DNA from 2 places in the Streptomyces sp. NBC_01216 genome. Region 2 is predicted to be linked to the other one. Evidence: riboswitches for the same ligand, from Rfam matches in the RefSeq annotation. Region 2 holds a riboswitch; the other holds the start of a gene.
The links. Region 2 has a riboswitch for S-adenosylmethionine ahead of thrC (threonine synthase). Riboswitches for the same ligand answer to the same signal wherever they lie in the genome.

Region 1: it holds a riboswitch for S-adenosylmethionine, as region 2 does, so the genes downstream of both, OG393_RS24500 (aminotransferase class V-fold PLP-dependent enzyme) here and thrC (threonine synthase) in region 2, are expected to answer to the same signal.

What each region holds. Positions count from the first base shown of each region.
Region 1 is NZ_CP108677.1:5,458,056-5,472,349, reverse strand. Features, by position in the region: gene OG393_RS24520 (NYN domain-containing protein) at 1-902, opposite strand, end outside; gene OG393_RS24515 (hypothetical protein) at 937-1,179, opposite strand; gene OG393_RS24510 (rhomboid family intramembrane serine protease) at 1,376-2,113, shown strand; gene OG393_RS24505 (Lrp/AsnC family transcriptional regulator) at 2,266-2,547, shown strand; gene OG393_RS24500 (aminotransferase class V-fold PLP-dependent enzyme) at 2,607-4,082, opposite strand; SAM riboswitch class IV at 4,302-4,418, opposite strand; gene trpD (anthranilate phosphoribosyltransferase) at 4,517-5,608, opposite strand; gene qcrB (cytochrome bc1 complex cytochrome b subunit) at 5,729-7,354, opposite strand; gene qcrA (cytochrome bc1 complex Rieske iron-sulfur subunit) at 7,351-8,403, opposite strand; gene qcrC (cytochrome bc1 complex diheme cytochrome c subunit) at 8,400-9,209, opposite strand; gene ctaE (aa3-type cytochrome oxidase subunit III) at 9,274-9,894, opposite strand; gene OG393_RS24470 (hypothetical protein) at 10,072-10,473, shown strand; gene OG393_RS24465 (L,D-transpeptidase) at 10,586-11,845, opposite strand; gene OG393_RS24460 (cytochrome c oxidase subunit 4) at 11,965-12,363, opposite strand; gene ctaD (aa3-type cytochrome oxidase subunit I) at 12,360-14,093, opposite strand; gene ctaC (aa3-type cytochrome oxidase subunit II) at 14,090-14,294, opposite strand, start outside.
Region 2 is NZ_CP108677.1:3,107,028-3,121,321, reverse strand. Features, by position in the region: gene OG393_RS13495 (ABC transporter substrate-binding protein) at 1-1,125, shown strand, start outside; gene OG393_RS13490 (DUF3263 domain-containing protein) at 1,257-1,508, shown strand; gene otsB (trehalose-phosphatase) at 1,607-2,449, shown strand; gene OG393_RS13480 (alpha,alpha-trehalose-phosphate synthase (UDP-forming)) at 2,533-3,900, opposite strand; gene OG393_RS13475 (hypothetical protein) at 3,969-4,364, opposite strand; gene OG393_RS13470 (glucosyl-3-phosphoglycerate synthase) at 4,403-5,359, opposite strand; SAM riboswitch class I at 5,513-5,670, shown strand; gene thrC (threonine synthase) at 5,664-6,974, shown strand; gene OG393_RS13460 (MoaD/ThiS family protein) at 7,004-7,282, shown strand; gene OG393_RS13455 (cold-shock protein) at 7,679-7,882, shown strand; gene groL (chaperonin GroEL) at 8,433-10,061, shown strand; gene OG393_RS13445 (hypothetical protein) at 10,199-11,053, opposite strand; gene OG393_RS13440 (CPBP family intramembrane glutamic endopeptidase) at 11,335-12,060, opposite strand; gene OG393_RS13435 (PTS transporter subunit EIIC) at 12,206-13,759, opposite strand; gene murQ (N-acetylmuramic acid 6-phosphate etherase) at 13,798-14,294, opposite strand, start outside.

The DNA of each region.
Region 1 (14,294 bases), 2.4 Mb from region 2:
CCGGGCTCCACCGCGTCGACCGTGTCGGCGGGGTGCGTGGAGGCGGGCGGCAGCGCCAGCTCGCGACGCAGCCCCTGCGCCGCGTCCAGCACCGTGTCCAGCAGCAGCCGCAGCCGCATGTCCTCCACCGAACGCCCTTCGCGGGCGGCGCGGCGGCTGGCCTCCAGGGCCGCCTCGACCTCGCCGAGCCGGGACTTGAGCCGCCGGGTCTCGCTCTCCGCCGCCGACACCCGCGCGGCGGCCTCGGCCCGCGCCGTGTCGATCTCGGCCTGACTGCGACGCAGCGCCGCCTCGCCTCGCTTCACGTCGCTCTGGGCGCTGCGCAGCTTGCGGTGAAGCGATTCCGCTTCCCTGCGGGTCGCCTCCAGGTCATGGCGCAGCTGTTCGGTCTCACTCCGGCCGCGCTCCTTGGCGGCGGCGACCTCCTCGCGCAGCCGCTCCAGTTCGCGCCGACCCGCCTCGTCGGCCCGCTCGGCGTCCGCGCGCTGGGCTTCCTCGCCTGCGGCGGCGACCAGCTTGACCCAGCCCGCGGGGCGCAGGACGTAGGCCGCCGCGGCGACGTCGACGGGATCGGCGGCGGCCGGCGGCGCACCGGACTCGACCGATGCGGCGAGTTCCGGCTGGGCGTCCCTGACCAGTTCGCCGATGCGCTGCCGAAAGAGCGGGTCGTTCGCCAGCGACGCCGCCATGGCGTTGCCGGCGAACTTGGCCCGACGGCTCGCGGTGAAGCGCGCGTACTGGCGCAGCGGTGCCGGAAGCTCCGCGACGGTCAGCCCGCCGAAGGCGTCCGCGACCAGCGCGACGACCTTGCGACGCACGCCCTCCGGCAGCGGGCGGTCGAGCGTCTCGGCGGCGTCACCCGACGCGCCGGCCGACTCCTCACCACGCGTGGGCTGCTCCACGATCCGTCACCCCACTGTCGTTCGCACCGCTCCGTCAGGAAGCGCTGCCCGGCCTGTCCACCAGTTCGATCTGATCCACCGCGTTGCACCAGCGGCAGCGGACCGACTCGATGGTCTCACTGACCACGTCGCGCTCCTCCACCTTGGACTCCCCGGCAAGGTCCAGATGGATGTACTCCACGACCTTGGAGGAGCGTGTCACGTCGAAGCGGGTCAGATTTCCGCAGAGCGTGCAGCGCCAGCGGGTCTCGGCGGTCGGCTGGGGAATCGCCGTCATCGTGCCGTCCTCATTTCTTGGTGCGTGGTACCAGGTGCGGGAGCCGCGGTGCGCCGTCGAACTGCGGATGTAATGCCCGTACCCTACGGCCATCGGGGTATCCCCCGCCCAGGCGGAGCAGGACTCGGAGGCGGGGCACCTGCCCCTCCGGCGAGGCACTCTGTCCAGGTCGACCCCGGTATGTCATGATCTGTCCATGATCGACTGGCGGGAAGCGGCCTCCGGGGCGTGGCACGGCGTCCGGAACGGGCCGACGGTGACCTACGGCCTCATCGCCGCGTGCTGCCTGGTCTTCCTTATCGGTCCGGTGTCCGGACTGAATCCGGCGCACGGCACCGGGGACGCGTCCCTGGCCGCCCAGAGCGCCTACTTCCACCGCTGGGGCGTCGTCCCGGCGGAGCTGACGAGCGGCGGGCCACGCACCCTGCTGACCCCCTTGACCGCGCTCTTCGTCCACGGCAACTGGCTGCATCTGCTCGGGAACATGCTGTTCCTCTACGTCTTCGGCGCGATGGCCGAGGAGCGGATGGGACGGGGGCCGTTCCTGCTCTTCTACCTGGTGTGCGGATGTCTGGCCCTGCTGGGCTACGCGGCGGCCTACGCGGACAGCGCGCAGACCCTGGTGGGGGCGTCCGGCGCGATCTCGGCGGTGCTCGGCGCCTTCCTCTATCTCTTCCCGCGCTCCCGGGTCACCAGCCTGTTCCCCTTCCTCCTCTTCCTGCCGCTGCGCTTCCCCGCCTGGATCGTGCTGATCTTCTGGTTCGCGCTCCAGTGGACGGCGGCCCGTACGGCCGGGGCGGGCCCCGGGGTCGCGTACCTGGCGCACGTGATCGGCTTCGCCGTGGGCTTCCTCTACGCCTGGGGCCGGTACCGGCGGTGGAGCGGCCGGGCGGTGCTTCCCGACCGGGACGGGGACGGCAGCGCGGCGAGCTGAACACCGCCGCGCCGGACGAGGCCCACCCCGTCGGGACGGGCCCGCCTCACCCGGCGCGGCCCGAGCGGGGCGCGCCCGCCCACGGCGAGGCTCGCCTGACGTGGGACTAGAGTGAGGCTCCCAGCCGCGGCGACCGAGGGAGTATGCCAGCCGTGATCACCGCGATCGTGCTCATCAAGACCAGCGTGGACCGCATCCCCGAGATCGCCGAGTCCATCGCCTCGCTCGACAGCGTCAGCGAGGTCTTCTCGGTCACCGGGACGTACGACCTGATCGCCATGGTGCGCGTACCGCAGCACGACGACCTGGCGGACGTCATCCCGGGCCGGATCAGCAAGATCCCCGGTGTCGAGGCCACGGACACGCACGTCGCGTTCCGCACGTACTCCCAGCACGACCTGGAAGCGGCCTTCGCCATCGGCCTGGAGTCGTAACACCGCTCCGGCACGGGGCCTCCCGGAGGAGGGCCCCCTTCACTCGTACGGGTGGGTGCTCAGCCGCGGTCCGGGACGCACCGGCCGTCCTCGGTGCGGTACTTCCACCGGGCGCCGTCGCGGACCAGTTCCTTCACGGCTCCGACGAAACGCTCCACGTGCTCGTCGGGGGTGCCGGCGCCGAAGCTCACGCGGATGGCGTTGAGCGACGCCCCCCGGTCGCCCGGCGCGGCTTCCGGGGCACCGCACTCACCGACGTCCTCCGGGTCGCCGCCGAGCAGGGTCCGCACCAGCGGGTGGGCGCAGAACAGGCCGTCGCGGACACCGATGCCGTACTCGGCGGAGAGCGCGGCGGCGAAGTGGGAGCTGTTCCAGCCCGCCACCACGAAGGAGACCACGCCGACCCGGGTGGGCGCGGGTCCGGCGGAACCCTCCCCGAAGAGCGAGAGCACCGTCACCTCGGGCACCTCGGCCAGGCCGTCCAGGACCCGGGCGATCAGGCGCTGCTCGCGGGCGACGAGGGTGTCGAAGCCTGCCTCGGTCAGCGCCCGGCAGGCGGACGCGATCGCGTAGACGCCGATGACGTTCGGGGAGCCGGCCTCGTGGCGGGCGGCGGTGGTGTGCCACTCGACGTCCACTCCCCCGTCGGCGCGGCGGGCGACCTTCCGGGACGCGCCGCCGCCGGCCAGGTACGGTGCGGCGTCCTGGAGCCAGTCGGCGCGGCCGGCGAGGACGCCGGAGCCGAACGGGGCGTAGAGCTTGTGGCCGGAGAAGGCGACCCAGTCCACGTCCGACTCCCGGACGGACAGGGGGTGGTGGGGCGCGAGCTGGGCGGCGTCGAGCACGACGCGGGCGCCGTGGGCGTGCGCCGCGGCGGTCAGTTCCCCGACGGGCCAGAGTTCCCCGGTGACGTTGGACGCGCCCGTCACGCAGACCAGGGCGGGGCCGTGCGGTGCCCGCGCGGCGAGGGCCCGCTCCAGGGTCTCGACGGCCTGCTCCGGGGTGCGGGGCGCGTCGAGGAAGGTGACCTGGGCGTCCCGCCAGGGCAGCAGCGAGGCGTGGTGCTCGGTCTCGAAGACGAAGACCCGGCAGTCGGCCGGGAGCGCGGCGGCGAGCAGGTTGAGCGAGTCCGTGGTCGAGCGGGTGAAGACGACCTGGTCGCCGGGGCGGCAGTCGAGGAACTCGGCGACGGTGGCCCGGCTGCTCTCGAACAGGTCGGTGGACAGCTGGGAGAGGTAGCCGGCGCCCCGGTGGACGCTGCCGTAGTAGGGGGCGTACGCGGCGACGTCCTCCCAGACCCGCTGGAGCGCCGGGGCGCTGGCCGCGTAGTCGAGCGCCGCGTAGGTGACCTCGCCCCCGGTCACCAGCGGGACGGTGACGTCCCGGCCGAGGACCGGCAGAGGCTCGGCGCAACAGCCTTCGGCGGCGTCGGCGTCGGCGCCGACGACCGCGGGCCCGGGGACGGTGTAGGTGCCGGGCACGATGGCGGGCGTGGCGGTCGCGTCGGCGATGAGGGCGTGCGGGCGTGCGGACATGGCGAGGTCTCCCTGCGGGACGGGGTGTCCCCCGCCATCGCGGGGGAGGTGACGTGAGAAGCCCGCGGGGCACGACGAAGGATGCCGCTCACGGGGGACGCCTCGACGTACGGCGTGGAAGGGCCGTACGGAGGGGTGGGAAAAGGGCCGGAGCCCTAGCGCATTCGCTTGCTCACGAGACTGCTCCCTCGAGGACCAAGGACCCCAGGGTTCCGCAGGGGTCCGCGCTTGCCGCGGACCTTGCTGTCCACGGCCTGGTCTTCACCCGGGGCACCCCGCCACGGACGGAGGGTTGCCGGACAGCAAGCCGGGGCCTGAACGCTGTCACTCATGACCTGACCCGAAGTTATGCCACGTGATCGCTCCCGCGCAACCCGTGTCCGGATCCCGGAACGAAGCGGGGCCCCGCCGAAGCGGGGCCCGGCGACCACTCGTCAGGCGTTGCTGGCGGCGACCCAGCGCTCCAGGGCCCGGCGTGCCGCCCCCGAGTCGATGGACTCCGCCGCCTTGGCGATGCCCGCGCTCAACTGCTCCGCGAGGGTGCCCTCCCCCGGGTCGAGCGCCGTCAGCGCCGCCGCGGAGTTCAGCAGGACCGCGTCCCGCACCGGACCCGTCTCGCCCGCGAGCAGCCTGCGGGCGACGTCGGCGTTGTACGAGGCGTCGGCGCCCCGCAGCGCCTCCACGGGCACCAGCTCGATGCCGACGTCCCGGGGGTCGAACGCCTCCTCGCGCACCGAGCCGTCCCGGACCACCCACACGCGGGAGGTGGCCGTGGTGGTCAGCTCGTCCAGACCGTCGTCACCGCGGAAGACCAGGGCGGAGGAACCGCGTTCGGCGAGCACGCCGGCCATGATCGGAGCCATCCGGGGGTCGGCGACACCGGTCGCCTGGGCCCGGACCCTGGCCGGGTTGGTGAGGGGGCCGAGGAAGTTGAACACCGTCCGCACGCCGAGCTGACCGCGGGCGGTGGCGACGTGCCGCAGCGCCGGGTGGAACCTCACCGCGAAGCAGAAGGTGATGCCGGCCTCCTCGGCGACCTCGGCCACCCGCTGGGGAGTGAGCTCCAGGTTGACGCCGAGCTTCTCCAGCACGTCGGAGGCGCCGGACGCGGAGGAGGCCGCCCGGTTGCCGTGCTTGACGACCTTGGCGCCGGTGCCGGCCACCACGATCGCCGACATGGTCGAGATGTTGACCGTCTTCGCGCCGTCGCCGCCGGTGCCGACGATGTCCACCGAACGGCCGGGAACCTCGATGGTGCGCGCGTGCGCGTACATCGTCCGGACGAGGCCGGAGATCTCGTCGACGGTCTCGCCCTTGGCCCGCAGCGCGACCGCGAAGCCCGCGATCTGCACGTCGGTGGCCTCGCCGCTCATGATGCGGTCCATGGCCCAGGCGGAGTCCTCGCTGCCGAGGTCGCCGCCGTCCAGCAGCGTGTTCAGCACACCGGGCCAGGAGCGGCCCGCCGTGGTCGGTCTCCCCCTCGCTTCGCTGGTGGTGCCCCCACCAGCGGGGCTAGCAGCGCTCATGGCAGCTCCAGATTCGGCACGTCTCGGTGGTGATCCCACCCTATCGACCCGGCGGGACGGCGAAGAGCCCCGTCCATCGAATGGACGGGGCTCCCGCTGTGGCGACTTCAGGTCAGGTGATCAGTGGTGGCCGTGGCCGCTGGTGATCTCCTCGTACTCCTCGGCGGTGGGCTTGACGATCTGGCTGTCCGCGCCGTAGTAGCTCCGGTTGAGCTTGACCCGGAGCTTCTCCAGCGCGCCGACCTTGCGCTCCACGCCGTTCTCGTCGACCAGCGGTCCGAGCTCGGCCGGCCGGTTCTGCTCGTGCGACGTGAGGCGGTACAGCTCGCCCTGGCTCAGCGGCTGGTGGACCTCGACGAACTCACCGTGCGGCAGGCGCTTGATGATGCCGGACTCGCGACCGTGCAGCACCTTGTCCTTGTCCCGACGCTGGAGGCCGAGGCAGATCCGCTTCGTGGCGATGAACGCGAGGACCGGTCCGACGAAGAAGAAGATCCGGACGAACCAGGTGATCGAGTTCAGCGACAGGTGGAAGTGGGTGGCCCAGAGGTCGTTTCCACCACCGATGAGCATGATCATGTACGCGGTGATCCAGGCGACACCGAAGGCGGTCCGCGTCGGAGCGTTGCGCGGGCGCTGCGCGATGTGGTGCTCGCGCTTGTCGCCCGTGATCCAGGACTCGATGAACGGGTAGACCGCGATCGCCGCCAGGACCGCCGGGAAGATCGCCAGCGGGATCATCACGCCCAGGACCAGCGTGTGGCCCCAGAGGTTGATCTCCCAGCCCGGCATGACACGGATCAGGCCCTCGGCGAAGCCCATGTACCAGTCGGGCTGGGCGCCGGTGGACACCTGGTCCGGGCGGTACGGGCCGAGCGCCCAGATCGGGTTGATCGAGGCGATCGCCGAGATGACCGCGATGACACCGAAGACCAGGAAGAAGAAGCCTCCGGCCTTGGCCATGTAGACCGGCAGCAGCGGCATGCCCACGACGTTCTTGTTCGTCCGGCCGGGGCCCTCGAACTGCGTGTGCTTGTGGTAGAAGACCAGGATCAGGTGGGCGACCACCAGACCCAGCATGATGCCGGGCAGCAGCAGGATGTGGGCCGAGTAGAAGCGGGCCACGAAGTCGCCGCCGGGGAACTCCCCGCCGAAGAGGAACATCGACAGGTACGTGCCGATGATCGGCACGGACAGGATCGCGCCCTGCATGAAGCGGACACCGGTGCCGGACAGCAGGTCGTCCGGGAGCGAGTAGCCGGTGAAGCCGGTGAACATGCCCAGGAAGAACAGCAGGAAGCCGAACAGCCAGTTGATCTCACGCGGCTTGCGGAACGCGCCGGTGAAGAACACGCGCATCATGTGCACGAACATGCCGGCGAGGAAGATCAGCGCCGCCCAGTGGTGGATCTGCCGGATGAGCAGGCCACCGCGCACATCGAAGGAGATGTGCATGGTCGAGTTGAACGCCTCGGACATCAGCTGGCCCTGGAGCGGGATGTAGCTGCCGTGGTACTCCACCTCGTTCATCGACGGGTGGAAGAACATCGTCAGGTAGACGCCCGTCAGGATGATGATGATGAAGCTGTAGAGGCAGATCTCACCGAGCATGAAGGACCAGTGGTCCGGGAAGATCTTCCGCATGTTGGCCTTGGCCAGGGAGTAGATCCCGAGACGGCCGTCGGCCCAGTCGGCGACCCGCTCACCGGCGGGTGCCTTCTTCTTCGAATCGGTCACAGTGCTCATCCGCGCTCCCAGAAGGCAGGGCCGACGGGCTCGTCGAAGTCGCCGAGCGCCTCCAGGAAGCCCTTGTCGTTCACGCCGATCCGCAGCTGCGGAAGAGCGTGGCCGGCCGGGCCGAAGATGACGCGGGCGCCGTCGGACAGGTCGAAAGTGGACTGGTGGCACGGGCAGAGCACGTGGTGCGTCTGCTGCTCGTACAGCGAGATCGGGCAGCCCACGTGGGTGCAGATCTTCGAGAAGGCGACGATGCCCTCGTGCGACCACTCGAGCTCGCGCTTGTCCTTGATGTCCTCCGGCTGGATCCGGACGATCATCAGGGCGGCCTTGGCGATCTCGGTCTGGAAGTCGTGATCGTGCTCCGACAGACCCTCGGGCATGGCGAAGGTCAGCGAACCGACCGCGACGTCCTCGGGACGCAGCGGCTCGTGCGTGTTCATGTTGATCAGCTGGAGGCCCTTGGCCCACATGGTGCTGCGGAGCTTCTTCTCCGGCAGCGGACCCATGTCACGCAGCAGCACGACGCCGGACAGCGGAACGAGCGCCAGCGCACCGAACATCGTGTTGCGGATCAGCTTGCGCCGTCCCATGCCGGACTCGGAGGCGCCGACGGCGAAGTCGGCCATGACCTTCGCCTTGGTCTCCGTGTCGGCCTGGATGGCGTGACGCTCGTCCGTCATCTCGACGTCGGACATCAGGGTGCGGGCCCAGTGGACCGCGCCCGCGCCGATGAAGAACAGCGCGGCACCGAGGGTCAGCCCCAGGGAGAAGTTGAGCGCGGACACCCGGCCGAAGGGCCAGATGTACACGATCTTGTCCACCGGGAAGATCACGTACGAGGCGATGAAGCCGACCGTGGCCAGCATCGACAGCGTGAACATGAAGGCGACCGCACGCTCGGACCGCTTGGCGGCCCGCTCGTCGATGTCCTGGATGCGGGGCTTGTGGGGCGGGAGGCCCGGGTCGGCGAACGGGTCGTCGGCGACCATGACCGCGCCGTGCGCGGTGTCCTGCGCTGCGGGCAGGTTCTCTTCTGGAATCTCTTGGCTACTCATGACTTCTTGGCCTTAGCGGTGTGGGCCGCGACCCAGACGGCAACGGCGATCAGCGCACCCAGACCGAACACCCAGGCGAACAGACCCTCGCTGACGGGGCCGAGGCCACCCAGGCTGAGTCCGCCGGGGTTGTCGGCCTCGTCGCTGTTGACGGCCTTGACGTACGCGATGATGTCCCTCTTCTCCTTCTCCGGCATCGTGGTGTCGGGGAAGGAAGGCATGTTCTGCGGGCCGGTCTGCATGGCCTCGTAGAGGTGCTTCGGGCTCACGCCTTCGAGGTTCGGGGCGTACTTGCCGTACGTCAGCGCGCCGCCCTCACCGGTGAAGTTGTGGCACTGGGCGCAGTTCGTGCGGAACAGTTCGCCACCGCGGGCGGCGTCGGCTCCGTCCGGGTTGTACTGGCTTTCCTTCGGCGTGATCGGGCCGGCACCGAGGGAGGCGACGTACGCCGCGAGCTGATCGATCTCAGCCTGCGAGTAGATGACCTTCTTCTTCGGGATCTGGGCGCCGGGCTGCTGGGCCGGCATGCGGCCCGTGCCGACCTGGAAGTCCACGGCGGCGGAGCCCACGCCGACCAGCGAGGGGCCGTCAGAGGTGCCCTGACCGCCGGTTCCGTGGCAGCTGGCGCAGCCGACGGAGTAGAGCTTCTTGCCCTCCTCGATGGCGAGGGACTGGGCGGTTTCATCGGCCTTCGCCGTGCCCGCGGGCGCGAACGCGGCGTACAGCCCCCCCGTGGCCGCCAGCGCGAGAAGTAGGACGACGACCGCCGCCAGCGGATGGCGTCGTCGTGCGGAGAGCTTTTTCACGGATTACCCCGGTGTCAGGATCTTCTGCGTCGGTGCTTGCTGGATGTGCTCGGGCCGGGCCCGATTACTTGATCATGTAGATCGTGGCGAAGAGGCCGATCCAGACGACATCGACGAAGTGCCAGTAGTAGGACACGACGATGGCGGCGGTTGCCTGCTCGTGAGTGAACCTCTTGGCGGCGTACGTCCGGCCCAGGACCAGCAGGAAGGCGATGAGACCGCCCGTCACGTGCAGGCCGTGGAAGCCGGTGGTCAGGTAGAACACGGAGCCGTAGGGGTCGGACGAGAGCGAGAGCCCCTCGTGCTTGACCAGCTCGGTGTACTCGAAGACCTGGCCGCCGATGAAGATCGCACCCATCACGAACGTGATGATGAACCACGTCCGGAGCTTCTTCACATCGCCCCGCTCGGCGGCGAAGACGCCGAGCTGGCAGGTGAGGGAGGAGAGCACCAGGATCGTGGTGTTGGTCGCCGAGAACGGGAAGTTCAAGGCCGAGGCCTTTTCCGCCCAGAACTCGGGTCCCGTCACCGATCGCAGGGTGAAGTACATCGCGAAGAGGGCCGCGAAGAACATCAGCTCGGAACTCAGCCAGATGATGGTCCCGACGCTGGTGAGGTTCGGTCGATTGACCGACGGGTGCGCGTGCCCGGTTTCTACTGTCGTTACTGTCGCCACGACCGACATTATGTCGGTCGCTTATCCCGACCTCACTCCGGGGGGTGCCGTTCGGAGTGTCAGGGGGTCCTGTCCAGCCCGAACGGCCCAGCGAAGGACCCTCCCGTACGGCGTCGAAGCGGTGTTGACGGCCTGTGGGGAGGAGTAGGCTCCGCCGCATCGGTTGATGACCTTCACGGAGGAACGATGCAGTCGAGCGCCACGGTCCTGGTCTACAGCGACGACGCGAACACCCGCGAGCAGGTACGCCTCGCGGCGGGACGCAGGCCCGCGGCCGACGTTCCCCCGGTCGAGTTCATCGAGTGCGCGACACTCCCGGCGGTGCTGAAGCACCTGGACGAGGGGGGCGTCGACGTCTGTGTCCTGGACGGCGAGGCCGTCCCCGCGGGCGGGATGGGCGTGTGCCGCCAGATCAAGGACGAGATCTTCCGCTGCCCGCCGGTGCTGCTGCTGATCGGGCGCCCGCAGGACGCCTGGCTGGCCACCTGGAGCCGCGCGGACGCCACGGTGACCCTCCCGGTCGACCCCGTCGACTTCGCGGCCTCCCTGGCGGACCTGCTGCGTTCCCGGCTCGCGCTGTCCCTCTGAGAGCCTGTCGACCGGAGGCCACCCGACGGGATCTGAGAGCCGGCCGGGTGGCCTCCGCACGGCCCGAGGGCACCCGGGCGGGCACTCGGCGGGCGCCGGGCGCGGCGGCCGGTCAGACGGACGGCCGCAGACGCGCGGTGTTGGTGGTCACGGCGGTCGCCGCGCCTCCGGCGGCGCCGGTCAGGGCGCTGCCCTGGCGCCACTTGTCCCAGGGCATGTTCCAGTCGCCGAAGCCGTTGCCGAAGGTGTCCATCGTCTCGCCGATGCTGTTGACGGTCTGCACGATGTCACCCGGACGGACGGTTTCGAAGAACCAGGCCGCGTTGCCGGTCGACATGCCGACGCAGCCGTGGCTGACGTTCGCCACTCCCTGCGAGCCGACGGACCAGGGTGCGGCGTGGACGTATTCACCACTCCAGGTGACACGGGTCGCGTAGTAGACCGGCAGGTCGTACGACTCGGAGCTGCCCTCCGCGATGCCGACGCTGGTGCCGCGCATCCGGACGTAGTACTCCTTGCCGAGGACGACCTTGATGCCGTTTCGGGTGGAGAAGCCCGGTTTGCCGGTGGTCACCGGAATGGTGTTGATCACTTCTCCGTTGCGCTTCACGGTCATGTAGTGCGAGCCCGCGTCCGCGAGGGCCTCGATCCGGTCGCCGATGGTCAGCTTGAGCGGCTTCGACGCGCCGCCGTAGAGCTTGTCGCCGATCTTCACCCCGTCGAGGTTCCCGGAGACCGTGATCGACGCGCCGGCGGGCCAGTACTCCTTCGGACGGTAGTGCAGCTTCTTGTCGTCGACCCAGTGCCAGGCGCCCTCGACGGCGGGCGTGGATCGCACCTTCAGCGCCCGCTCGACGACCGCGCGAGCCGCCTTGTCCTCGATGGGGCGGCTCAGCTCGGCCGTGACGGGCTGCCCGACCCCGTAGGTGCCCGCCTCCGGGCCGAACGCGACGAGCAGCGCCCGCTCCGCCGGGGCCGTCTCGAACGTGTACGTACGGGTGCCGGGTGCGCCGTCCTCGTTCTCCGTGGAGACCCTGACGGTGTACCGGCCGCCCGCCGTGAGCGCGCCGGTGGAGCGCCAGCGCTGCCCGTCGGCGGTGAGTTCGCCCGCCAGGTGGTGTCCGGCCTCGTCGAGGGCCGTCACGTCGGTGATGCGGCCCTCGCCGTCCTTGACGGTGATCTCCAGCGGCTTGTCCGGGTCGGCCTTCTTGCCGTCCGTCGGAGCGCTGAAGGAGATCTGCTGCCCCGCGTCGTACGGCTTGGCCGACAGCGGATGGTCCTCGGAACCCGAGCAGGCGCTGCCGGCGGCGGTGAACGTGAGGGCCATAAGAGTGCAGCTCAGAACAGTCCGAATGCGCGGCGTGTCGTTCATGACATCACCGTAAGAACAATCCACGCGCCCAGCGCGCCGAGTGCTGCAAACGAGGGGCCCGGCCACTTCGGTGACGAAGTGTCCGGGCCCCTCGGGGTCCTGCGGGTGGGACGGTGCCGCTACTGGTTCTGGTTCTCACCGCGGTAGAACTCGAACACCCAGCCGAAGAGGCCGACGAGGATCAGCGGAGCCGAGAAGTACAGGATCCACCAGCCCATCGCCACGCCGAGGAAGGCCAGGGCGCCGCCGACGGCCAGCGAGAGCGGCTGCCAGCTGTGCGGGGCGAAGAAGCCCACCTCCCCGGCCTCGTCCGCGACGTCGGCCTCCTTGTCGTCCTGCGCCAGGGCGTCCACGCGCCGGGCCGTGAAGGCCAGGTAGTAGCCGATCATGATGCACAGGCCGAAGGCCAGGAAGAGGGCCGTCGTGCCGACCGGCTCCTTCGACCACACGCCGTAGAGGATGGCCATGGCGAGCACGAAGACGCTCAGCCAGATGAACATCTTGCCCTGGATCTTCACTTGCCGGCCTCCTTCTCACCCGCGAGGGCCTTCTGCGGACCGTGGTTCTCGAGCTGGTCGACGGCCGCGATCTCGGGGTGGTGCAGGTCGAACGCCGGGGATTCGGAGCGGATCCGCGGCAGGGTGAGGAAGTTGTGCCGGGGCGGCGGGCAGGACGTCGCCCATTCGAGCGAACGGCCGTAGCCCCACGGGTCGTCGACCTCGATCTTCTTGCCGTACTTGGCGGTCTTCCACACGTTGTAGAAGAACGGCAGGATCGACAGGCCCAGCAGGAAGGACGAGATCGTCGAGACGGTGTTCAGCGTGGTGAAGCCGTCGGCGTCGAGGTAGTCCGCGTAGCGGCGCGGCATGCCTTCGGCGCCCAGCCAGTGCTGCACCAGGAAGGTGCCGTGGAAGCCGATGAACAGCGTCCAGAAGGTCATCTTGCCCAGCCGCTCGTCCAGCATCTTGCCGGTGAACTTCGGCCACCAGAAGTGGAAGCCGGCGAACATCGCGAAGACCACGGTGCCGAACACGACGTAGTGGAAGTGCGCCACGACGAAGTACGAGTCCGAGACGTGGAAGTCCATCGGCGGCGAGGCCAGGATGACACCGGTCAGGCCACCGAAGGTGAAGGTGACCAGGAAGCCGATCGTCCAGAGCATCGGTGTCTCGAAGGACAACGAGCCCTTCCACATGGTTCCGATCCAGTTGAAGAACTTCACGCCGGTCGGTACGGCGATGAGGAACGTCATGAAGGAGAAGAACGGCAGGAGGACGCCGCCGGTCACGTACATGTGGTGGGCCCACACGGTCACGGACAGACCGGCGATCGCGATGGTGGCGGCCACCAGGCCGATGTAGCCGAACATCGGCTTGCGACTGAAGACCGGGATGATCTCGGAGACGATGCCGAAGAACGGCAAGGCGATGATGTACACCTCGGGGTGTCCGAAGAACCAGAAGAGGTGTTGCCACAGCAGGGCTCCGCCGTTGGCCGCGTCGAAGACGTGGGCACCGAACTTGCGGTCCGCCTCCAGGGCGAACAGCGCCGCCGCCAGGACCGGGAAGGCGAGCAGGACCAGCACACCGGTCAGCAGCACGTTCCAGGTGAAGATCGGCATGCGGAACATCGTCATGCCCGGAGCGCGCATGCAGATGATCGTGGTGATGAAGTTGACCGAACCGAGGATCGTGCCGAAGCCGGAGAAGGCCAGGCCCATGATCCACAGGTCGGCGCCGACACCCGGCGAGCGGACCGCGTCCGACAGCGGGGAGTAGGCGAACCAGCCGAAGTCGGCCGCACCCTGCGGGGTGAGGAAGCCGGCCACCGCGATGATCGAGCCGAAGAGGTACAGCCAGTACGCGAACATGTTCAGCCGCGGGAACGCCACGTCGGGCGCACCGATCTGGAGCGGCATGATCCAGTTCGCGAATCCGGCGAACAGCGGCGTCGCGAACATCAGCAGCATGATCGTGCCGTGCATCGTGAACGCCTGGTTGAACTGCTCGTTCGACATGATCTGCGTACCCGGACGGGCCAGCTCGGCGCGCATGAAGAGCGCCAGCAGACCGCCGATGCAGAAGAACGCGAACGACGTGACCAGGTACATCGTGCCGATCGTCTTGTGGTCCGTGGTGGTCAGCCACTTGATCACGACGTTGCCGGGCTGCTTGCGCCGCACGGGCAGCTCGTTCTCGTACGAGTCCTCAGCTGCGGCGGCACCCTGGGGTTCGTTGAGGATGCTCACAGTTGGTTCTTCTCCGCGTTCCTGGCCGGGTCCGTCTGCTCAATGCCCGACGGGATGTAGCCGGTCTGCCCCTTCTCGGCCAGCTCCTTCAGGTGCTGCTGGAAGCGCTCCGGGGAGACCACCTTGACGTTGAAGAGCATCCGGGAGTGATCGACACCGCACAGCTCGGCGCACTTGCCGAGGAAGGTGCCTTCCTGCGTC
Region 2 (14,294 bases):
TCCACCAAGAACTACTGGGCCGGCCTGGTGAAGGCGTACGAGGCCGAGCACCCCGGTGTGACGATCGACGTCCGGATCGAGTCCTGGAACGACATCGACCGCAAGGTCGCCGACATGGTGGCGGCCGGTGACGCGCCCGACATCGCCCAGATCGGCGCCTACGCCGACTACGCGGCGGCCGACGAGCTCTACTCCGCGGACGAGCTGCTCTCCATACCCGTCCAGGCGAACTTCCTCGCTCCGCTGACCGAGGCGGGGGAGATGAAGCGCACCCAGTACGGCCTGCCCTTCGTCGCCTCGACCCGGCTGATGTTCTTCAACGAGGACCTCTTCGACAAGGCCGGCATCAAGAAGCCGCCGACGAACTGGGCCGAACTGGCGGCCGACGCGGAGAAGCTGAAGGCCGACGGTGTGACCTACCCGTTCGCGCTGCCGCTCGGCCCGGAGGAGGCGCAGGCCGAGTCGATGATGTGGATGCTCAGCGGCGGCGCCGGCTACACGGACCTCACCGACCACTACCAGATCGACTCCGAACAGAACGTCCACACCTTCGAGTGGCTGAAGGAGAACCTGGTCGAGAAGGAGCTCACCGGTCCCATCGCCCCCGGCGAGCTCAACCGCAAGGAGGCGTTCGCCGCCTTCACCCGCGGTGAGGTCGGCATGCTCAACGGCCACCCCTCGCTGTTGCAGGAGGCGGAGAAGAAGGGCGTCAAGGTCGGCAAGGTCGCGCTGCCCGGCATCGAGGGCAAGCCCAAGTCGTCCATGGGCGTCGCCGACTGGATCATGGGCTTCAAGCAGAACGGCAACCGCAAGGCGATCGGCAGCTTCCTGAACTTCGTCTTCAGCGACAAGAACGTCCTGAAGTTCGCCGGCGACAACGATCTGCTGCCCGTCACCGTCAGCGCCTCCGGAACGATGCGCGAGGCGCCCGAGCACGAGAACCTGCGGGAGTTCCTCAAGGAGCTGCCGGACTCGCAGCTCCCGCCGGTCGGCAAGACGTCCTGGGCGAAGGTCAGCGACACCATCAAGAAGAACATCGGCAAGGCCGTCGAGCCGGGGAGCAGCACGTCGGACGTCCTCGGGAAGATCGCCCGGGAGGCGAAGACCCTGGAGAACGCCGAGTAGCACGCGGCCGTCCGGTCCGGTCCGGCCGGTGCCGGCGCCCCGACCGCCGGGTCCCGTCCGAAGCCGCCGCGGAACCCCTTCCGAGGGCGTGCGCGGGCCGGGCGGGTCGGCGAGCGCATAAATTGGCTCGTATGACGAACGATGACGGAGCCGGGCCCGGCGGCCTCGAAGAGCGCGAGCGCGCCGTCCTCGCCGTGGAGCGCCGCTCCTGGCCCGGCCCCGGAGCCAAGGAGCGGGCCGTCCGCGAGCAGCTCGGCCTCTCGCCGACCCGCTACTACCAGCTCCTCAACGCCCTGCTGGACGATCCGCGCGCCCTCGTCCACGACCCGGTGACCGTCAACCGCCTGCGCCGGGTCCGCGCCGAGCGGGAACAGCGGCGCTGAGAACCCGAGAGGCTCCCGGCGCGGGCCACGCTCCCGGAGCGCACACGGCTCCTGCCGACACCGTCGCGACGGCCCCGCTCCGTCGGTAGGGTCGTCACATGGTCAGCCTTCCGCACCCGACCACATCCGCCGGCCGCGACGGCCTGGCCGCGCTCCTCGCGCGGCCCGAGAAGGCGGTCGTCGCCCTCGACTTCGACGGGACGCTCGCCGAGATCGTCCCCGATCCCGAACAGGCCCGCGCCCACCCCGGCGCCGTCCCCGCCCTCGCCGCGCTGGCGCCGCGCCTCGCCTCGGTCGCCGTCGTGACCGGCAGACCGGCGGGGGTCGCGGTGCGCTACGGCGGCTTCGCCGGGGTCCCCGGCCTGGAGCACCTCGTCGTCCTCGGCCACTACGGCGCCGAACGCTGGGACGCCGTCACCGGCACGGTCGTCGCCTCCGCCCCGCATCCGGGTGTGGCCGCCGTGCGCGCCGAACTCCCCGGTTTCCTGGACGGCATCGGTGCCTGGCCGGGCACCTGGATCGAGGAGAAGGGCCGCGCGGTCGCCGTCCACACCCGCCGGTCCACCGACCCCCAGGCCGCCTTCGAGGCGCTCAAGGCCCCGCTCGCGGACCTCGCCGCTCGGCACGGCCTGGTCCTGGAGCCCGGCCGTATGGTCCTGGAACTGCGCCCGCCGGGCGTGGACAAGGGCGTGGCACTCGCGGAGTACGCACGGGAGGTGGGCGCCGGGTCCGTCCTGTACGCGGGGGACGACCTGGGCGACCTGCCGGCCTTCGCGGCGGTGGAGAAGCTGCGCGCGAACGGGACGCCCGGCCTGCTGGTGTGCAGCGGTTCGGCGGAGGTCCCGGAACTGTCGGACCGGGCCGACCTCTCGGTCCCGGGCCCGGCCGCGGTGGTGGGATTCCTGGCGGGCCTGGCGCGGGCGCTGCGCGGCGCGGGCTGAATCCGGGCGGCCCGCACCCGCCCGCGAGGGTGCCCCGGCCCCCGGGCCGGAGGTCCCGCCTGCCCGCCGGCACCCGACAGGTTCTAACCGCCCAGCGCCTCCAGCTGGGCCAGGAACCACTGCTGCGGCGGCAGCGCCGTGGCCGCCGCGGCCAGGCGCTTCGTGCGCTCGGCACGCTCCGGCCCGCTCATCGTCAGCGCCTCGTGCAGGGCGTCCGCCGTGCCCGTCACGTCGTACGGGTTGACCGTGATCGCGTCCTCGCCCAGCTCCTCGTGCGCGCCCGCCTCACGGGACAGCACCAGGGCGCAGCCCTCGTCGGAGACGACCGGGATCTCCTTCGCGACCAGGTTCATGCCGTCCCGGATCGGGTTGACCAGAGCCACGTCCGCCAGGCGGTAGGCCGCCAGCGAGCGGGCGAAGTCGTCCTTCACGTGCAGCACGACCGGGGTCCAGTCGTCCGTGCCGAACCGGGCGTTGATCGCCGCGGCGACCCGGCCGACCTCCTCCGTGTAGGCGCGGTAGACCGCCAGGTCCTGCCGGGACGGGTAGGCGAAGGCCACGTGCACCACCCGGCCGTGCCACTCGGGGTGCTCCTCCAGCAGGGCGCGATAGGCGTGCAGGCCCCGCACGATGTTCTTCGACAGCTCGGTGCGGTCCACCCGCAGGATCATCCGGCGCCCCGGTCCCACCTGTTCGCGCAGTGCGGCGAGGCGTTCCTCGACGTCCGGCCGCCGCGAGCGTTCCCGTAGGAAGTCCGCGTCGGCGCCGAGTCCGTACACCCCCAGCTCCGTGCCGCCGGTGCCGCCCGTCACCTCCGCGCAGCAGTCCGCGAAGGCGTCCGCCCAGCGCCGGGTGAGGAAGCCCAACCGGTCGGCACCGAGCATGCCGCGCAGCAGCCCGAGCGCCACGTCGTCCGGCAGGATCCGGAAGTACTCGGGCGGCGCCCACGGCGTGTGCGAGAAGTGCCCGATGCGCAGGTCGGGGCGGAGCGCGCGCAGCATCCCCGGCACCAGCGCCAGGTGGTAGTCCTGCACCAGGACGCGGGCGCCGTCGGCAGCCTCGGCCGCCAGCGCCTCGGCGAACGCCCGGTTGTACGTCTCGTACGAGGTCCACCGGCGCCGGAACCCGGCGTCGAAGACCGGCTCCAGCGGCGTCTCGTAGAGCATGTGGTTCACGAACCAGAGCACCGAGTTCGCGACGCCGTTGTACGCGTCGGCGTACACGGCCGGGTCGATGTCCAGCATCCGGACGCCGGGTTCGCCGATCCCGAGCCGGACCGCCTCACGGTCTCCGTCGCCGAGCGCCGCGCACACCCACAGACTGTCCTCGGAGGACACGGCGCTCAGGCCGGAGACCAGTCCGCCGCCTCCCCTGCGGGCGTCGAGCGAGCCGTCCTCACCCCGCACGTACGAGACCGGTCCGCGGTTGGAAGCCACCAGCACAGAAGCCATGTGGCCAACCTAGCCCGTCGCGGAAACGCTCAAACGTACGTATACAAGACAGGCGGGTTCGGCCACCTTCAGTGGTCGGCCCGGCCGCGCCAAGCGGCCCGCGCCACCACGGCCGTCGCCGCCAGGGCCAGCGCGAGGCCGCCGAGCAGCCACAGCCGCTCACCGCCCGCACCGGTCCGCGCCGGGGCACCGCCGGGTCCTTGTGCAGGTGCCGGCGCCGCGCTCCCTCCGGGGCCGGACGCCGAGGGGATCACCGCGGCGGCGGTGATCCCCTCGGCCGGCCGGGCGTGTGTCGTGCCGTGCCGGTCCGGCGGGGCCGCGTATCGGCCCGGTGCGGCGTCGGGCCGTGAGCCGGCGGGCGCCGCCCCGCTCGCCGCGTCGCCGGGGGCGGCCGCGAAGAGGAGCGCGCCCGCCGTCAGCCCGAGGGTGGCCGCCGTTCTGCCCAGATGAGAGGTGCGTCGCATGGAAGATCAATGTAGGCAAAACGGATCATAGGGGAGTGTTACGCCACGCGACGGTGCGCGTACTCCGCGATCTCGGCCATCGGAGGCCGCTCCTCGGTGTCCACCGCATACGTTCGGGGGACGAAGCCGCCCGGCCCGCCGCCCGCCTCCCCGCGCTCGAACTGCGTCAGCCGAGGTCGCACCAGGTTCCCGCGCGAGAGCCGCAGCTGTGCCGTCCGGTAGATCGCCGCCGCCATCCGGCCCAGTGCCCGCTCGTCCTGATGCCGGTGCTTGCGCACCCCCACGTCCACCTGCGCGAGGGCGTCCAGACCGGCCGAGTGCAGCGCGTCGACGAGCAGCCCCAGCTCCACCCCGTAGCCGACCGGGAAGGGCAGCCGTTCCAGCAGCGACCGCCGCACGGCGTACTCGCCGCCCAGCGGCTGGACGAAGCCGGCCAGTCGCGGCCAGTGCAGGTTCAGCAGCGGACGCGCCACCAGCTCGGTCACCCGGCCGCCCCCAGCCGGCGCGTCGCCGAGCGGGCGGTCGTACATCGCCTTCACGAAGTCGACCTCCGGATCGGTGAGCAGGGGCCCGACGATCCCGGAGACGAAGTCCGCCGAGAAGTCCCGCAGGTCCGCGTCGACGAAACAGACGACGTCCCCCTCGGTCACCATCAGTGAGCGCCACAGCACCTCGCCCTTGCCGGGCAGGGACGGAATCCGCGGCAGGATCGCGTCACGTGCCACCACCCTGGCCCCGGCCGCCGCCGCCACCCCGGCCGTACGGTCGGTGGAACCGGAGTCGACCACCACCAGCTCGTCCACGAGCGGGACGGCCTCCGACATCAGCTCCCGCCGGATCACGGAGACGATGTCCCCGACCGTCGCCTCCTCGTTCAGGGCCGGCAGCACGACGCTGACCCGCGTCCCGCGCTTCGCGGCCAGGAGCCGCTCGAGCGGACGGTCTGTCACGGACCAGGACCGCCGGGCCAGCCAGCGCTCCACTTCATCCAGCACGTCCGTTACTCCCCAGTCGGCGTCGGTGTGATCCATCTCGCGGTTCGGACGACTGTCTCGACCGTCCGTGCCTTCGGTTACAGTCTTGAACAACGCGGACACCCGGCGCACGCCGGGGTACCGGCGACACAACCGCACCACACAATCGAATACCGCTCATCCAGAGGGGCAGAGGGAAACGGCCCGTTGAAGCCCCGGCAACCCTCCAGCCGGTCTCGTCCGCAGTCGCCAGCACTGCGCCCGCGAGGCTCCCGGCTAGGGAAGGTGCCAAATCCGTCTCATGGCGACGTCCGCCATGAGAAAGATGAGGAGAAAGGGCCTCGCCTCCATGGCTGTACAGACTGCCTCCACCGCCTCCGCGGTCGACCTCGGTCCCGCGTCCGGACTCTCGTGCCGGGAATGCGGTGAACTCTTCCCCCTTGGCCCGATCTTCGCCTGTGAGCTGTGTTTCGGCCCGCTCGAAGTCGCGTACGACCTTCCCCTCGGGGACCCCGAGTCCCTGCGGAAGCGGATCGAGGCCGGCCCCGCCAACATCTGGCGCTACGCCCCCCTGCTGCCCGTCCCCGCCGACGTCGCCGAGAAGCCGAACCTGAATCCGGGCTGGACCAAGCTCGTCCAGGCCGACAACCTCGCCGCCGAGCTCGGGGTCGAGCCGGGCCGCCTCTTCGTCAAGGACGACTCGGGCAACCCGACGCACTCCTTCAAGGACCGCGTCGTCGCCCAGGCCCTCGAAGCCGCCCGCGCCTTCGGCTTCACCACCCTGTCCTGCTCCTCCACCGGCAACCTGGCCGGAGCCGTCGGTGCCGCCGCCGCCCGCGCCGGCTTCCGCTCGTGCGTGTTCATCCCGCACGACCTGGAGCAGGGCAAGGTCGTCATGGCCGCCGTGTACGGCGGCGAGCTCGTCGGCATCGAGGGCAACTACGACGACGTCAACCGCTTCTGCTCCGAACTCATCGGCGACCCGCTCGGCGAGGGCTGGGGCTTCGTCAACGTCAACCTGCGCCCGTACTACGGCGAGGGCTCCAAGACGCTCGCGTACGAGATCTGCGAGCAGCTCGGCTGGGTGATCCCGGACCAGCTGGTCGTCCCGATCGCCTCCGGCTCCCAGCTCACCAAGATCGACAAGGGCCTCCAGGAACTCGTCAAGCTCGGCCTCGTCGAGGACAAGCCGTACAAGATCTTCGGCGCCCAGGCCGCGGGCTGCTCCCCGGTGTCGGCCGCCTTCAAGGCCGGCCACGACGTCGTCCGCCCGCAGAAGCCGAACACGATCGCCAAGTCCCTGGCGATCGGCAACCCGGCCGACGGCCCGTACGTCCTGGACATCGCCCGCCGCACGGGCGGCGCGGTGGAGGACGTGGACGACGAGCAGGTCGTCGAGGCGATCAAGCTGCTCGCGCGGACCGAGGGCATCTTCGCCGAGACGGCCGGCGGCGTGACGGTCGGCGTCACCAAGAAGCTGATCGAGGCCGGCCTCATCGACCCGAACCTGACCACCGTGGTCCTCAACACCGGCGACGGCCTCAAGACGCTGGACGCGGTGGCCGAGACCTCGCAGGCGACCGCCACCATCCGCCCGAGCCTCGACGCGTTCCGCGACGCCGGCCTGGCCCACTGACCACCCCCGTTACGGAAGGCAGCACTCCCATGAGCGTCAAGGTCCGCATCCCCACCATCCTCCGTACCTACACGGGCGGTCAGGCCGAGGTCCCGGCGGAGGGCACCACCCTCTCCGAGGTCATCGCCGACCTGGAGAAGAACCACACGGGCATCGCGGCCCGTGTCCTGGACGACCAGGGCAAGCTGCGCCGTTTCGTGAACGTGTACGTCAACGACGACGACGTCCGCTTCGAGCAGGGACTGGAGACGGTGACGCCGGACGGCGCCGGCGTCTCCATCATCCCGGCGGTCGCCGGAGGCTGCTGACGCCCCGGGAGTTACCCGCAGTCACCTGAATTGCCCCTTCCGTCGAGAAACGGAAGGGGCAATTCTGCATGGTTGAGCACGATAGAGTTGGGGAAACCCCCTCCGCTGCTCATGCCGGGTGCATATGAGAATGCGCCTCGACCTGACAAGAAGCAGCCAAAGTGTTCGAGTCTTGTGTACCTTCTGCGCGTTTTGCCGGGCCCGACTTGCCCCGGGATTCAGCGGATCCTCCTTAATCCTCCTTTCTCGCGTGCCCAGAATTCTCGCCCGATTGCCCTGTTGCAGAGGGCAGTTGGGCAGATACATTCAGCCGCGGTCGACGCGTTCCGGCGCAGGGTCTGACCCGGGGCCGCGAGGTGTGGTCCCGCGCAAGGGCCAGTAATAGGGGAGTTAGGCATGGCTCAGGGCACCGTCAAGTGGTTCAACGCGGAGAAGGGCTACGGCTTCATCGCGGTCGACGGTGGTGCGGATGTATTCGTCCACTACAGCGCGATCCAGATGGACGGCTACCGCACCCTTGAAGAGGGTCAGCGAGTCGAGTTCGAGATCTCGCAGGGCCAGAAGGGTCCGCAGGCGGACATGGTCAAGCTCGCCGTCTGAGCGCGGCGCCATCGGCCACCACATACGCACTCACGCACGAGGGGTCCGCATCCGGTGAGGATGCGGACCCCTCGTGCGTTCCCCGGCGCCCCGGGCCGACCGTGCGCCGTCCCCACCCGCACGGGCACCCGCACCGCGCCCCCGCCGCGCCTCCGCCCGTCCTTCCCGGCGTGTCGCCGGCTCGTTCCGCCGGGTGCCGGGCCCGCCGTGCCGTCGCCGTCCGCGGTCGTGCCGCGGCGCCGCGGCACCGTCGTGCGCCCTGGTCGCACCGGCCGCGTCGAGCCGTCCGGCACCCCGGACAGGGGCCGCGCGCCCGCCCCGCCGGGCCCCGGCCCCCGGCCGACGTCCTTCGGAACGGTCTTGCACTCTCCGGGGTCGAGTGCTAATCATTGGCGTTAGCACTCTGAAGGTGAGAGTGCTGACGAGGATCGGGCAGACGAGGCCCGCGGCCAGGTGGGGCAAGGAACCATCGGGTACGCAGGCCGTCCGTCGCGGGCGTCGGCGCGGTCCTGGAGCGTTATCCACCCCATGTCCGGGAGGACCACTTCACATGGCCAAGATCATCGCGTTCGACGAGGAGGCCCGGCGCGGTCTCGAGCGCGGCATGAACCAGCTCGCTGACGCCGTCAAGGTCACCCTCGGCCCGAAGGGTCGCAACGTCGTCCTCGAGAAGAAGTGGGGCGCCCCCACGATCACCAACGATGGCGTGTCCATCGCCAAGGAGATCGAGCTCGAGGACCCGTACGAGAAGATCGGCGCCGAGCTGGTCAAGGAAGTCGCCAAGAAGACGGACGACGTCGCCGGCGACGGTACGACCACCGCGACCGTTCTCGCCCAGGCGCTCGTCCGCGAGGGCCTGCGCAACGTCGCCGCCGGCGCCAACCCGATGGCCCTCAAGCGCGGCATCGAGAAGGCCGTCGAGGCCGTCTCCGCCGCCCTGCTCGAGCAGGCGAAGGATGTCGAGACCAAGGAGCAGATCGCTTCCACGGCCTCCATCTCCGCCGCCGACACCCAGATCGGCGAGCTCATCGCCGAGGCCATGGACAAGGTCGGCAAGGAAGGCGTCATCACCGTCGAGGAGTCCCAGACCTTCGGTCTGGAGCTCGAGCTCACCGAGGGTATGCGCTTCGACAAGGGCTACATCTCGGCGTACTTCGCCACCGACATGGAGCGTATGGAGGCGTCCCTGGACGACCCGTACATCCTGATCGTCAACTCCAAGATCTCCTCCGTGAAGGACCTGCTCCCGCTCCTGGAGAAGGTCATGCAGTCGGGCAAGCCGCTGCTGATCATCGCCGAGGACGTCGAGGGCGAGGCCCTGTCGACGCTGGTCGTCAACAAGATCCGCGGCACCTTCAAGTCCGTCGCGGTCAAGGCGCCCGGCTTCGGCGACCGCCGCAAGGCCATGCTGAACGACATCGCCATCCTCACGGGCGGCACGGTCATCTCCGAGGAGGTCGGTCTCAAGCTCGAGAACGCCGGCCTGGACCTGCTGGGCCGCGCCCGCAAGGTCGTCATCACCAAGGACGAGACCACGATCGTCGACGGCTCCGGCGAGAGCGACCAGGTCGCCGGTCGCGTCAACCAGATCCGTGCCGAGATCGAGAACTCCGACTCGGACTACGACCGCGAGAAGCTCCAGGAGCGCCTCGCGAAGCTGGCCGGCGGCGTGGCCGTCATCAAGGCCGGTGCCGCGACCGAGGTCGAGCTCAAGGAGCGCAAGCACCGCATCGAGGACGCCGTGCGCAACGCCAAGGCGGCCGTCGAGGAGGGCATCGTCGCCGGTGGTGGCGTGGCCCTGCTGCAGGCATCCTCGGTCTTCGAGAAGCTCGAGGGTGACCTCACGGGCGACGAGGCCACGGGCGCCGCGATCGTGAAGCTGGCCCTCGAGGCCCCGCTGAAGCAGATCGCGATCAACGCCGGTCTCGAGGGTGGCGTCGTGGCGGAGAAGGTCCGCAACCTGCCCGTCGGCCACGGCCTCAACGCCGCGACCAACGAGTACGTCGACCTCATCGCCGAGGGCATCATCGACCCGGCGAAGGTCACGCGCTCCGCGCTCCAGAACGCCGCGTCGATCGCCGCGCTGTTCCTGACCACCGAGGCCGTCATCGCCGACAAGCCGGAGAAGGCCGCCGCGGCCGCTCCGGGCGGCATGCCGGGCGGTGACATGGACTTCTGATCCTCACCGGATCGGACGTTCTCGCATCACGCGAACGAGGGCGGTACTCCCAGCCGGGGGTGCCGCCCTCGGGCGTACCCGCGGCGGAACGAGGCGGGGCCGGGAAGCGGCGAACGGGGGACGCGTACGTGTCCTCGTCAAGGCGTCGCGGTCCCGGCCGGTGAGCGGGGGGATTCGGGCACCCGGGGCGGAGCGGCCATCGCGTTCCGGGCCGCCGCCGCGTGGTCGCGGACCCGGGCGGCGGGGAGTGGCACGGTGCGTGCGGCGGGCGGCTGTTCGCCCCGGCACGGGCCGCAGTCACCGTCACGGAGCGATTCGGCGTACCCGGGGGTGCCGCAGGTGGCGCATTCCAGGAGGCGGAGCGGCGGGCGCTCGCGACGCACGGGCTCGGGCGGAAGCTTGTCGGTGAGGCGCCTGCGGGCGAGCGCGGCCGGGTGGTGGACGGAGACCGGCAGCCCCCGGGTGAGGGCGCGCGTCACGTCGTCCTCGGTGGCGTCGCGGGCGAACCAGGCGTCGACCAGGGGCGCGAGGGCCCGGCACTCGGTGTGGGAGAGGGACATCGCCGCGTCGGTCCGGCCGAGGGCGGCCAGCAGGACGTAGGCACGGGAACGGGTGGGTTTCCGCTCCGGCACGTCGCCGCGCTGGAAGGCGGACCACCAGGAGTCGTCCCGCGCGGTCCGGGACCACCACGTCCGGGTGATCCAGAGGCCGTCGAGGCACTCGCGTCCACGGCGCAGATGGCCGGCCCGGGTAATGCGGGTGAGGGCGGTGCGCAAGGCGCACTGGCCGTAAGGGAGATGCCTGGCCGGCGTCTTCACCGAGATGTCGCTGCCGTCCGGCAGCCGGTCGATATACGCGGCGACGGCGGCCTCACGCGGCGCGAGGTGCGCGAAGTCCGCCGTGGAGCGGGGGGTTTGGTACGGCGCGGTGCGCTTGCCGTAGCCGGGGTTGGCGAAGGGGTGCGGGGCGGCACTAAACTCGGCGTCAGCCATAAGATCGCTCTTCTCGATCTCGTTGGTGAGGCCCTCGCAGGTGTTCCCGCACCGACGGGGGCCGTTTGCGTGTCTTGTCGCTCCCGAAAGGTAGAGGCATATGACAGTCCGTGGCGATTCGGTCGCGGAAGGTCAACTCTCGGGGTGGGTGGGTTGTATCCCAGGCCCGTACCCCTTCCGCGGAAAGAGGGCTCGGAGCGCGAGGCTTGAGCTTCGGGCCGCGGGCGCGGAGGCGACGGCGCGGATGACCGGCTTTCGGGGCGGGGCGGGGCGGGGCCGAATCAGGTGGCCGGGGCCGGAGACAGCGCGCGCTCCCGGGTGCTCGCCCGGACGAGGAGCACACCGTAGCCGGTCAGCGAGAGCAGGCGCAGGGCCTCCCACCAGTCGGGGAGGGCGCCCGGACTGTTGGAGTTGATCAGGTTGCTCACCGCGTGCAGCAGGGCCAGGGGCCAGATCGACACGGTGTGCTGCCGCAGCGCCGCCAGCAGGAAACCGAAGACGGAGGCGTGCAGCACCTGGAAGGCGATGTACTCCGGACTCCGTCCGAAGACGAGCCCGGACAGCACGTGCCCCAGCCCGAAGAGCAGACCGATCCAGAGGGCCGTGCGCCACGGTGACAGCGCCCGCAGGAATTCCTGCATCACGCCGCGCGCGTACAATTCCTCGCTGATCCCGACCGAGACCATCAGCAGCGCGCTCGCCGCCAGCGCCTCCGCCGACCCCGTGACACCGCGCGTCGCCTCCAGTCCGACCACGACGAACGGCGGCACCAGCAGCCACGGGCGGCGCGGCCACACCGTCGCCAGCCAGGGCGCCCGCCACCAGCGGAACCGGGCCACCACGGCCAACGGGACCACGCAGGCGGCGAGATTGACCACCACGGGACCGGCGAATCCGATCGACGGCAGGGTGAACGCGACGGCGAACAGCACCAGATGCCAACCGGCGCTCACCCCGACGGCTGCCAGGAGGGGCTGTCGTACAGGCTGTTCGATCGACGAGGTCACGCACGGCAGTGTGCCATCCGAACGGCCGTGCGTCAGCAGGGGTCTTCGGTGGCGGAGGGGCGGAGGGGCGGAGGGGCGGAGGAGCGTGCGGACGGTGCGGCTCGCGTCCGGGTGTCGGGCGTCGCGACGGGCGGCCGACAGGTCCTCAGGCGGGCGTCGGCACCCGTTCGCCGCTCTCGGAGGTCACCGTGGGCGGCTCGGTGTCCACGTCGAACTCCTCCAGGAGGGCGCTGCCGAAACCCCAGAAGTAGGTGGCCACGAAACCGGCCAGGTACCCGACGAGGAGCCCGCCCGTGTAGATCGCGAGCGTCTCGCCGAAGCCCTTGTTGCCGTCGAGGAGAGGGAAGAGGGCCCAGCCCGAAGGGCCGATGGCCGTGGAACCGACCTTGTCGCCCAGCATGCTGAACAGGCCGACGAAGCCGCCGCCGAACGCGCCGCCGACGCAGGCCGTGACGAAGGGGCGGCCGAGGGGGAGCGAGACGCCGTAGATGAGCGGTTCGCCCACGCCCAGGAATCCGGCGGGAAGGGCCGACCGGATGGTTCGGCGGATCGAACCGTTGCGCGGCAGCCGCAGATAGACGGCCATCGCGGCACCGACCTGGCCCGCCCCCGCCATCGCCAGGACGGGGAGCAGCACGGTGTAGCCCTGCTGCTCGATCAGTGTGGCGTGGATGGGGATCAGGGCCTGGTGCAGGCCGAGCATCACCAGCGGCAGGAACAGGCCGCCGAGGACGAAGCCCGCGCCCGCGCCCGCGTGCGTGAGCAGCCAGTCGGCGAAGTCGCCGATGGCCGCCGAGACCGCGCCGGCCACGAACATCAGTCCGAAGACCGTCACCAGCCCGGAGACCAGGACGGTGAGGGTCGGCGTCACCAGGACGTCGAGGGCCTCGGGAACCCGGCGCCGGCACGCCTTCTCGACGTACACCGCGAGCAGCGCGGCGCCCAGCGCGCCGAGCACGCCGCCCTGCCCGGGGGAGAGCGTCCGGCCGAAGGCGTCGATCTTCGCGACGCCGGGGAAGACGATGATCGCCGCTACCGCGCCGCCCAGGATCGGTGTTCCGCCGAACTCCCCGGCGGTGAGGTAGCCGACGAAGACCGCGATCAGCGCCATGAAACCGCTCGCCACGGCCGCCAGCGCGGGGGTGACCGACGGCAGCAGGCCCAGGTTCACCAGCAGACCGTTGAGGCCGGCGATGACGCCGCAGCCGATGAGGGCGGGGATCAGGGGCACGAAGACGTTCGCGATCCTGCGGAGGAAGAGCTTGACGGGGGTGGCGTTCCGCCGCCGCCGGGCCGCCCGCAGCGCCGCGCCCCGCGCCGCGAGGTCCCCGGTGCCGGGCAGGCCCGCCGGACCCCGCCCCGCTTCCCGCCCCGGGCTGTCCTTCGCTTCCCGCTCCGGGCCGTCCGCCGGTCCTTCCACGGCGGGTGACCCGGACGCGCCGGCGGCCACGAGCGCCTCGAACTCCGGAGCCACCCGGGCGACCGTGCCCGGACCGAGCACGATCTGGCAGGTGTCGTCCTCCACCACGCCCCACACGGACGGCAGGGCTTTCAGGGCCTCGTGCCGGACGAGCGAGCGGTCCCGCAGCCCGAGCCGGAGCCGGGTCATGCAGTGGGCCACGGAGCCGATGTTCCGCGCGCCGCCGACGAGAGGGAGGATCGCGGCGGCGATGGCGCGGTTCTTGTCGTCTGTGCTCATGGTGCGGATGCCTCGCTGTGCGGGGGGTGGGGGGCGACTCAGGAGGTGTCGTCGGCGTTCAGAGCCGCACGCAGATGCCCCCCGGAGTCCGTCAGACGCCGGCCGGCGGCCCTGGCGTCGATGTCGGCGAGGATCATCAGGATCGCGGTCTTCACCTCGCCGTCCGCGGCGGCCAGCGCGCCCTCGATCCGCCCGTCCGGCGCGCCGGTGGCCAGGGAGACGATCCGCCGTGAGCGGGCCTGGAGCTTCTCGTTGGAGGCCCGGACGTCGACCATCAGGTTTCCGTAGGTCTTGCCCAGCCGGATCATCGTGATCGTCGAGATCATGTTGAGGACGAGCTTCTGGGCCGTTCCGGCCTTCAGTCGGGTCGATCCGGTGAGGAGCTCCGGACCGGTGACGATCTCGATGCCGTGTTCGGCGGCGTCGGCGAGCTCGCTGCCCTCGTTGCAGGAGAGGCCGATCGTGAGGGCCCCCGTCCGGCGGGCGTGCTCCACGGCGCCGACGGCGTACGGGGTGCGGCCGGAGGCGGAGACGC